Regions from separate parts of the Bacillus sp. NPDC094064 genome, predicted to be linked through region 1. Evidence: riboswitches for the same ligand, from Rfam matches in the RefSeq annotation. Region 1 holds a riboswitch; each other region holds the start of a gene.
What was found. A riboswitch is a leader RNA that binds a small molecule or an ion and turns the genes downstream of it on or off. The one in region 1 is predicted to bind S-adenosylmethionine.

Region 1 (3,285 bases):
TATATTAAAAAAGTAGATTTTCGTGCATTAAGGGACCTGCTTTTAATGCATTTTACGCAAAAATAATTAGTATGGTGGAATAACGCTGGTTAAAGTTGCAATTTATCCCGCATTAATGGATAGTAAGCCCCTCACCTCAAAATTCAGCGAAAGCAAAGACGTTAGGTGGGGGATCAACTGCCCGTAAAAGCCCGATTGATTCAACTAATAATCAGTGGGTGATGAACAAAACCCCCACTGATTAAAGTTTCACTTTATTTTTCGATTTTTGCCCATTTGAAGTTTAATTGACCTGCAAAGTCTACTTGCACAATTCCTTTCACATAAGAACGTTCTAAATAAGATTCACCTTTTTGGTAAAGAGGAGCGATAACAGAGTCTTTAAATAATATTTTTTCGGATGCTAGTAATGCATCAAAGCGTGCTTTTTCATCACCAGCTAAAGTCGTTTTTACTTTTTCAATTGTGTCATCGAATTCTTTATTAGAGTAGTGATCTAAGTTATAAGGGTTGTTCGTTGTAAATAGTTCAAGGAATGTAATTGGGTCCGCAAAGTCAGGGCTCCAACCGTCAATTCCAATTTCGTAGTCACCTTTTAATAAAAGTGAAACTTGTTGCTTACGCGGTTGCGGTTTTATATTTACTGTTAATCCATCTAAATTCTTTTCAAGCTGTCCTTTTAGGAACTCACCAGTTTTCTTCTCAAGGTCACCATCACTTGTTAATAATTCTAACGTTATTTTTTCAGATCCAAGTTCTTGTTTTGCCTTTTTCCATAATTCTTGTGCCGATTTTGTATCAACCTTTGTTAAATCGCCGTTTGCAACGCGGAAGTCTGTTCCGTCAGGTCCTTTTGCAAAGTTTTTTGGTACGAGACCAAAGGTTGGTGTAGAGCCATCATTTAATAATGTATTTACAAAGGATTTTCTATCAATAGTTTGATCAATTGCTTGGCGTGCAGAAACGTTTTGTAGCACTTTGTTTTGTTGATTCATACGTAAAAATTGTACGCCTACGTTCGGACGTTCTTTGAAGTTAGCATCCTTTTTATATTTATCCACGAAATCAGATGTTAGTTTGATACGGTCTAATTGTTTGGACTCAAATAAGTTCACTTCTGTTGATTTTTCTTTTACGACATTAAAATTGATTTCTTCCAGTTTGACATTATCTTTATCCCAATAGGTAGAGTTTTTCTTGAATTTAAAGCTTTGTTCGTGCTTCCAATCGCTTAGTGTAAAAGCTCCGTTGTACAAGAGTGTATTATCTTCTAAAGCGTACTTATCACCTTGTGCTTTAAAGAATTCCTCGTTAATTGGTAGAAATGTTGGGAACGCTGTTAAGCTAATAAAATACGGAACAGGACGCTCTAATTCTACCTCAAACGTATGGTCATCAATTGCTTTTACACCAAGTTGTTCGGCTGGAAGTTCTTTGTTGTTAATTTTTGTTGCGTTTTTAATATCAAAGAATAGAAATGCATATTCAGAGGCTGTTGTTGGATCGACAGCTCTTTGCCAAGCGAAGACAAAATCTTTCGCGGTAACAGGAGTGCCGTTTGACCATTTTGAATCTCGTAAATGGAATGTGTATTTCGTTTTATCGCCACTTACTTCATGAGATTTTGCAACACCAGGAACAGGTTTATTACCTTCACCAAGATTATACAAACCTTCAAATACGTTTCTCATTACTTGGCCAGAATCAGTATCTGTAGCACGAGCTGTATCCATTGTTCGTATTTCAGTAGGGGAAGATAAGTTTAAAACTTGTTTACTAGGTGCCTCGTCTTTTGCATTTGCTCCGCTTGCTTCGTTTTTATAACTACCGCAACCAGTTAATAAAATACTTACTCCTACAACTGATGCAATACCGGGTACAAACTTCTTTTTCATTTGATTTTCCTCCTAAATAATTAATAAGTTTGGATGATGATGAGGGAAATGAAAAACAAAAAATCCCTCTTTTCAGATCGAGAAAGAGGGATTTTTACGTACAAGTTATGCACCCGTATATAAACGAAGTCCCTCATTCTATCTTTCAAGCATAAAGCTTGCAGGAAGTGGCACAGTATTCAAAATGAACCTGCTGCCGAGGTTTCAAAGGGCCAGTCCCTCCACCTCTCTTGATACAATGAGTAAACGAATAAATTTTATTAATTTTTGTGTTTCTTTGATAATTCAAAATCTTACACCTCGGATAATAAAGTGTCAACCTAATGAAATATAGTTTAAATTTTCAGTTTTCTTTAACAGAAAAACCACTGCATATGGCAGTGGTTTTTCTACTAGAAGTTAAAGTTATCTGGATCTGGACCAACGCGATGATTTTCATTTAAAGCTTGAATTGCTTTCATATCATCAGTACTTAATTCAAAATCGAATATATTTGCATTTTCAATAATGCGATGTTCTTTAATTGATTTAGGAATTGTTACAACTTCATTTTGTAAATCCCAACGTAAAATAATTTGTGCAGTTGATTTATTATATTTTGTCGCAATTTCTTGTAATGTTGGGTTATCCAGTAGTTGTCCTTGCATTAATGGTGACCAAGCTTCAAGCTGGATGTTATGTTCTTTACAGAAAGTGTGTAATTCTTCTTGAGCTAAACGTGGGTGGTATTCTACTTGGTTGACCATTGGTTTAATTTCAGCGATTTCAAATACATCTTGCAAATGATGAATGTGGAAATTACTCACACCGATAGCGCGAACACGGCCATCTTTATAAAGCTTTTCTAATGCTTTCCATGATTCAGTATATTTCCCTTTTACAGGCCAATGTACTAAATATAAATCTAAATATTCTAGACCTAATTTTTCTAATGTAGTTTCAAATGCTTGAAGTGTTGTTTCATAGCCTTGATCGCTATTCCACACTTTTGATGTAATGAATAATTCTTCACGTGAAACACCTGATTCACGAATCGCTTGTCCAACGCCTTCTTCGTTTTGATAGATTGCTGCAGTATCGATGCTGCGGTATCCATTTTTAATAGCTGCTTTTACAGAATCAATTACTTCTGAACCATCTTCTACTTTAAAAACGCCTAAACCGAACCAAGGCATTTTCACACCATTATGAAGTGTTGTATAGTCTTTTAAACTTGTTAAACTCATATTATTTCCCCCTAGCTTTTTTATTTGTTGCTTCAACTGCTTGTTGGATTGCCTCCGAAAAATTATATTCATATAAAGTTTTGAGCCCTTCAGCTGTGGAACCACCTGGTGTTGTTACTTGTTCGCGGAGGTTAGCTGGATCTTGTGTTTGTTCAAGCATAGAA
Region 2 (3,285 bases), on a different contig from region 1:
TCTACATTTGGTCTTTCTTCATTAATTCCATTAGGGAAATTGCTCATTGTAGTATACGGAGCAATGATCTTCTTCGTTGTGGTCGTGTTAGGACTTACAGCGAAAATATTCGGAATTAACATTTTCCAATTCTTTAAGATTTTAAAAGACGAGCTGATCTTAGCGTATTCTACAGCAAGTTCAGAAACAGTTTTACCGAAAATTATGGAGAAAATGGAAAAATTCGGTTGCCCGAAAGCGATTACATCTTTCGTTATTCCGACAGGTTATTCATTTAACTTAGATGGATCAACTTTATATCAAGCAATTGCAGCAATCTTCTTAGCGCAAATGTACAATATTGATTTATCCATTACGGAACAAATTACATTATTACTTGTATTAATGGTTACTTCAAAAGGTATCGCGGGTGTACCGGGCGTATCATTCGTTGTATTATTAGCGACACTTGGTACAGTAGGTATTCCAGCTGAAGGTTTAGCATTCATCGCTGGTATTGACCGTATTTTAGATATGGCTCGTACAGCGGTTAACGTTGTAGGTAACTCTTTAGCAGCTGTAGTTATGTCTAAGTGGGAAGGTCAATATGACGCTGAAAAAGGACAAGCTTATTTAAAAGAGATATCTGAAAAGGGTCAAGCGGCTTAATTATAATATGAAAAAGCTCTCACATAATATGTGAGAGCTTTTCTATATATAGAAGAGGAGCGGACGTAATGAAACGAAAATATGGTGACGGTTCTTCGTGGAAGCGGCTAATAGAGAAAAATTATATAGTCAAGCAAGTTAAAGCAGGTATGTTAGGGATATTAGATATAAAAAAAGTGAGAGAGCCTAGTTATAAAGAATACAATGGTAAAGAGCTTTGTATTGCAGATGACGGGTATACATGGATGCAATATTTTATAAGCGGGAAAAACTTTGCTATTACAGCTATGTTAGACGATCAACAAAAATTAGTGCAATATTATATTGACGTAGCGAAGGAATATGAAATAGACGAACGTGGTTTACCTTATTTTGATGATTTATATTTAGATGTAGTATTGTTACCAAATGGTGAAATATATGTATTGGATGAAGATGAGTTAGAGGATGCTTATAAAAATGACGATGTTACAAAGGAAGAATATGAGTTAGCTTGGCATACAACAAAATGGATAATAGATACAATAAAAAAGAGTGAATTTTATTGGATTTCAATATTGGAAGAAGAAATAAAAAAGTTAAAATGATTATTGCATTCAAATTTTTGTATAATTACCAAAAAAATCTATACAAAAAATAATTGACTTTTGTTTTGTAAGCAAGTAAAGTTAGGGAAGAAATTATTATTAAAAAATAAATATGAAACCTTCTTATAAAGAGAGGCGGAGGGACTGGCCCTACGATGCCTCGGCAGCGGACTCGATTTCAGAGTGCTGTGCCAAATCCAGCAAGCATGTGCTTGAAAGATGAGAAGAGTGTTTCTTATAGATGTATAAGACCTCTTCTCATTGGAAGAGGTCTTTTGTTATTCATTAGAAAAAGGTTGAAACTAGGGAGAGATGGTACTTTGAAAGAAACGAGAGGAAATGGTTTGGCTTTATTACCGCTTGGGATATTTTTGGCGCTATTTATTGGTTCTGGAATTATTACAGGTGATTTCTATAAATTGCCGATACTTGTAGCAATTTCAATTGCTGTAGGAGTCGCTTTAGCGATGAATCGTAAAGAAAGCTTTAATGTAAAAGTGGAACGATTTGCTAAAGGTGCAGGGAACCCAGATATTATGATTATGGTTCTGATTTTTGTACTTGCAGGAGCGTTTTCTGAAACAGCAAAAGGGATGGGCGGCGTTGATTCTACAGTTAACTTAGCGTTATCAATTTTACCGCAAGGATTTATCGTAGCTGGAATTTTTGTTATAGGGGCATTTATTTCATTAGCGATGGGTACTTCAATGGGAACAATTGCTGCGTTAGCACCAATTGCTGTAGGTATTAGTGGGCAAACTGATATCTCAATTGCACTTACGATGGCTACGGTTGTTGGTGGAGCGATGTTTGGTGATAATTTATCATTTATTTCAGATACAACAATCGCAGCTGTACGTTCACAAGGAACAGAAATGAAAGATAAGTTTAAAACGAACTTTTTAATTGTATTACCAGCCGCTATCATTACAATTGTACTATTAGTAATGATTACTTTAGGTAATGATACAGACATTAAAGCTCATAGCTTTGACTGGATAAAGATTTTACCGTATGCAGGAGTACTTATTACAGCGCTACTTGGCTGGAATGTACTTATTGTGTTAACTGGTGGAACTGTATTATCCGGCGTTATTGGTCTTTTAGATGGCAGTTACACGTTAGAGAGTTTCTTTAAAAGTGTAACGACTGGAATAGGCGGTATGATGGAGTTAGTATTACTTGCTATTTTAATTGGTGGTATGGTCGAACTGATTCAATATAATGGTGGCATTCAATATTTAATGAATCTTTTAACACGTAATATTCGTTCGAAAAAAGGAGCAGAGTTTGGTATTGCTGGCTTAGTGAGTATGACGAATATGTGTACAGCGAATAATACGATTTCTATTATCTTTACAGGTCCGCTTGCGAAAAACATTGCAGATCAATATGAAATTGATCCTCGTAAATCAGCGAGTGTACTAGATCTTTTCTCATGTTGTGTGCAAGGGTTAATTCCGTATGGTGCGCAAATGTTAACGGCAGCAGGATTTGCGGCTTTATCTCCGATTGAATTGTTACCATATGCGTTTTATCCAATCTTAGTTGGAGTATGTGGAATCATTTCTATATTAATCGGTTTCCCGAGGTTTTCTAAAGTGGCGGGAAAGAAAGAGTATCATAAAACAGCATAATTAAAAATGAAGTTTATTAATAGTAACGAAAGCCGTACAGGGAATATTCTCTGTACGGCTTTTTATGTGTAATAAAAAAGTAAATCAGTCTATCCCGCCATATGTTTTTACGAAAGGCTGAATGCAACTCGGTCTTAAGTCTGAGTCGAAAACGGTTCTTAAGCTCGTTATGGAAAGATGAAAAAATAGTTAAGATAAGAGTATCAAATCGAAGGGAGGCAAGCACAAGATGAAACAATTTCTAGCGTTTATCGCGGCCGGTATTTTGGCTCTAATTGCTCTTGGTAGTCTTGCTGGTATTGTAGGATTCGCAATCGGAGCAGGAGTAGTGTACTGGAGCTACAAATCATTTGTGCGAGCACAATCATTTTTTGGAAAGTTAGCTTGGGGTATTGTCGGTTTAATCGGCTTGT
Region 3 (3,285 bases), on a different contig from region 1:
AGTGAAGTAACGAAGCAAATTGAGAAGAAAAAGAAATGGACGCCTGGCGAAATCGTTCGTTACGGTTATAGTCAACATGAGCATATACGAAATCATGAAACGTTACTCGCGTCGAAGTTAGTTGAAACGACGAACGGGTCATGGGGAGAAGAAAGGCTCTATTTGGAAGAAACACGCCAAGAGCTTCGTGAAAAGATTTTATCGTATAAGGCAACGTCCTCTGATAAGAAACGTATGCAGGAGATTGAAAGCGATCTTCGAAAACAACGAGCGAAAATTAAAGAAGTAGAAAAAGAATACATTGAAAATGCACAAGTAATCGGTGCAACTTTATCGAAATGTGCCATTGATTCACTTATTTATGAGCGTACATTTGATTTAGTTGTCGTAGATGAAGTGAGTATGGCGTTCGTTCCGCAAATTGCATTGGCTGCTTCACTTGGAAAACGTATCGTCGTTTGTGGTGACTTTTTACAGTTACCTCCGATTGCGATGGCAAACCATGAACTCGTTCGAAAATGGCTCGGCGAAGATATGTTTTACCATGCCGGGATTGTTGATTCTGTAAATAAATCAGAAGCACATCCGAACCTTTTCATGCTGCAGGAACAAAGACGTATGCATGCGGATATATCGAAGTTTACAAACTCATTTATTTATAAAAATAGAGTATACGATCATCCGTCTGTTTCAGAGCGTAAAGAACTTGCGCAATTGCAGCCGTTCGCAAATGAGGCGAGTGTTTTATTTGATACGAGTTTAATGGGAGCATTTTCGTTAAAAGACGCGGCTTCTGGTTCTCGTTTTAACATTATGTCTGGTTTAGTAGCGATGCAAATGATGTTAATCGGACTGTTAGACGGTGTTCAATCGATTGGTGTTGTTACACCTTACAGGGCACAATCCCGCTTTTTATCAACGTGTATTCGGGAAATGTTGCAAAAAACGAAGTATCATCACATACCAGTACTAGCGGCAACGGTTCATAAGTTTCAAGGGTCTGAAAGAGATATGATGATATTTGATACGGTTGATAGTTATCCGCAAGAACGTCCTGGTGTGTTGTTCTTTGATCATAAAAACCATCGCCTTGTCAATGTAGCAGTAACGAGAGCGAGAGGAAAGTTCATTCAATTATCAGATTGCCACTACATGCGTAAAAACCTTTCGAGAAAACAAGCGTTATCACAATTAACAGCGCATATAGAACGTCACGGTGATGTGTATGATCGCACGACATCAAGACAATTGTGGGAGCGAAAAATTTCGAAACGATTACGCTGGTTTATGGAAATGAATCTTGAAGAGTCGAAAGGGTTATTAAAAGATATTTTAGCCGCAAAACGAAAAATTATTATTTCACTTCCGAGTACAAGACAAGTGGATAAACGAGTATGGCAAGCGTTAATGCGTACAACTGCGCAAATAACGGTCTATAGTGATGGGCCAATTCCATTAAAGAATGTAAAGTTACAAAGACAAAACAAAGCGTTCCCGTTTATCGTAATCGATGATGAAATCTTTTGGGCAGGGGCACCACTCACATCTCAAATGATGTTTGAAGGTAGTACGGAATTTCCGTATGTATGTGCAAGATTGCAAGCACCGGAAACGATTGGTGTATTAAAAGGATTTTTAGATATTCGGTAAATTCGGATAGGAATTCCTTGACTTTTGCCTGGAATAAATTTAGAATGAAAATAATTTAATATAATTTTATGAAAATTCTTATCACGAGAGGTGGAGGGACTGGCCCTATGATACCTCGGCAGCGGATTCTTTATGAATACTGTGCCAATTCCAGCAAGGTAACTTGAAAGATAAGAAAGAAGCTCATTTTGACTGTATATGCAGAAGCCTCTTTCTATCTTTTAGAAAGAGGCTTTTTTATGTGAAAATAAAAGGAGGAAGAAAAATGGGAGCGACTGGAGTCACGTCACAAAGAAAAACAATTGAAGAGAGTATAGAAAGAAATAAGGAAAAGTACATACAAACAAGTCATAATATTCATGCGAATCCGGAGATTGGTAATCAAGAGTTTTACGCATCAAGAACGTTAAGTTTATTGCTAGGAAGTGCAGGATTTCAATTGCAGCACAATATAGCTGGACATGAAACGGGATTTATCGCGCGAAAAAGTTCAGGAAAACAAGGACCAGTTATCGCATTTTTAGCTGAGTATGATGCTCTGCCAGGACTCGGTCATGCGTGTGGTCACAATTTAATTGGTACCATTAGTGTTGCAGCCGCAATCGCATTATCAGAAACGCTTGAAGAAATTGGCGGAGAAGTTGTTGTGTTTGGGACACCAGCAGAAGAAGGCGGGCCAAACGGTAGTGCGAAAGCAAGTTATGTAAAGGCAGGTTTATTTAAAAACATTGATGCGGCACTTATGATTCATCCGAGCGGAAAAACAGCGACAACGAGTCCATCATTAGCAGTCGATCCACTTGATTTTCATTTTTACGGAAAAACAGCTCACGCCGCAGCTTCACCAGAAGAAGGAATTAACGCGTTAGATGCGGTGATTCAGCTGTATAACAGTATTAACGCACTTCGCCAACAACTTCCGTCAGATGTGAGAATTCATGGCGTCATTACAGAGGGCGGAAAAGCACCTAACATTATTCCTGACTACGCCGCAGCAAGGTTCTTCATCCGCGCAGCAACGAGAAAAAGATGTGCGGAAGTAACAGAAAAAGTAAGGAATATCGCACAGGGAGCAGCGTTAGCAACAGGCGCAAAAGTAAAAATTCATCAATTCCAAAATGAAATTGATGAACTACTCGTAACAAAAACATTTAACGACGTCGTAGCCGAAGAACTTGAACTACAAGGTGAAGATGTAAATCGTAAAGAAAGAGTGGGCATTGGTTCAACAGACGCAGGAAACGTAAGCCAAGTCGTACCGACCATTCATCCGTACATTAAAATCGGCCCAGATGACTTAATTGCACATACGAATGAATTTAGAGAAGCTGCACGTTCAGAACTAGGAGATAAAGCATTAATTACATCGGCAAAAGCATTAGCGAATACCGCTTATCGATTAATTACAGAAGAAGGGTTGTTAGAGAAGGTGAAGGAGGAGTTTAGGGAGGCGCAGAGGAATCAGGGGTAGAAGGTTAAAGGGAGTGGGTTTGACCACTCTCTTTTTGTTTTTTTTGTATAACTCAAGCTTATAAACTCTCATTATTAAGAGGTCCATGCTTGATACTTGTTCTGGAATAGATGAAGATTTGAAATGCTGTTCTGGCGTTAATAATCCTTTTGCACGCTTTGAAG

Region 2: another riboswitch for S-adenosylmethionine. It lies ahead of ACQKNI_RS05900 (Na+/H+ antiporter NhaC family protein); the one in region 1 lies ahead of ACQKNI_RS24810 (peptide ABC transporter substrate-binding protein).
Region 3: another riboswitch for S-adenosylmethionine. It lies ahead of ACQKNI_RS01665 (M20 family metallopeptidase); the one in region 1 lies ahead of ACQKNI_RS24810 (peptide ABC transporter substrate-binding protein).

The regions. Positions count from the first base shown of each region.
Region 1 covers NZ_JBNNUI010000015.1:50,773-54,057, reverse strand. Annotated here, with positions in the region: gene ACQKNI_RS24810 (peptide ABC transporter substrate-binding protein) at 255-1,895, opposite strand; SAM riboswitch class I at 2,031-2,135, opposite strand; gene ACQKNI_RS24805 (aldo/keto reductase) at 2,288-3,121, opposite strand; gene proC (pyrroline-5-carboxylate reductase) at 3,123-3,285, opposite strand, start outside.
Region 2 covers NZ_JBNNUI010000002.1:249,886-253,170, forward strand. Annotated here, with positions in the region: gene gltP (glutamate/aspartate:proton symporter GltP) at 1-648, shown strand, start outside; gene ACQKNI_RS05895 (DUF402 domain-containing protein) at 717-1,235, shown strand; SAM riboswitch class I at 1,356-1,461, shown strand; gene ACQKNI_RS05900 (Na+/H+ antiporter NhaC family protein) at 1,556-2,872, shown strand; gene ACQKNI_RS05905 (flagellar basal body rod protein) at 3,102-3,285, shown strand, end outside.
Region 3 covers NZ_JBNNUI010000001.1:303,373-306,657, forward strand. Annotated here, with positions in the region: gene ACQKNI_RS01660 (AAA domain-containing protein) at 1-1,650, shown strand, start outside; SAM riboswitch class I at 1,726-1,827, shown strand; gene ACQKNI_RS01665 (M20 family metallopeptidase) at 1,916-3,121, shown strand.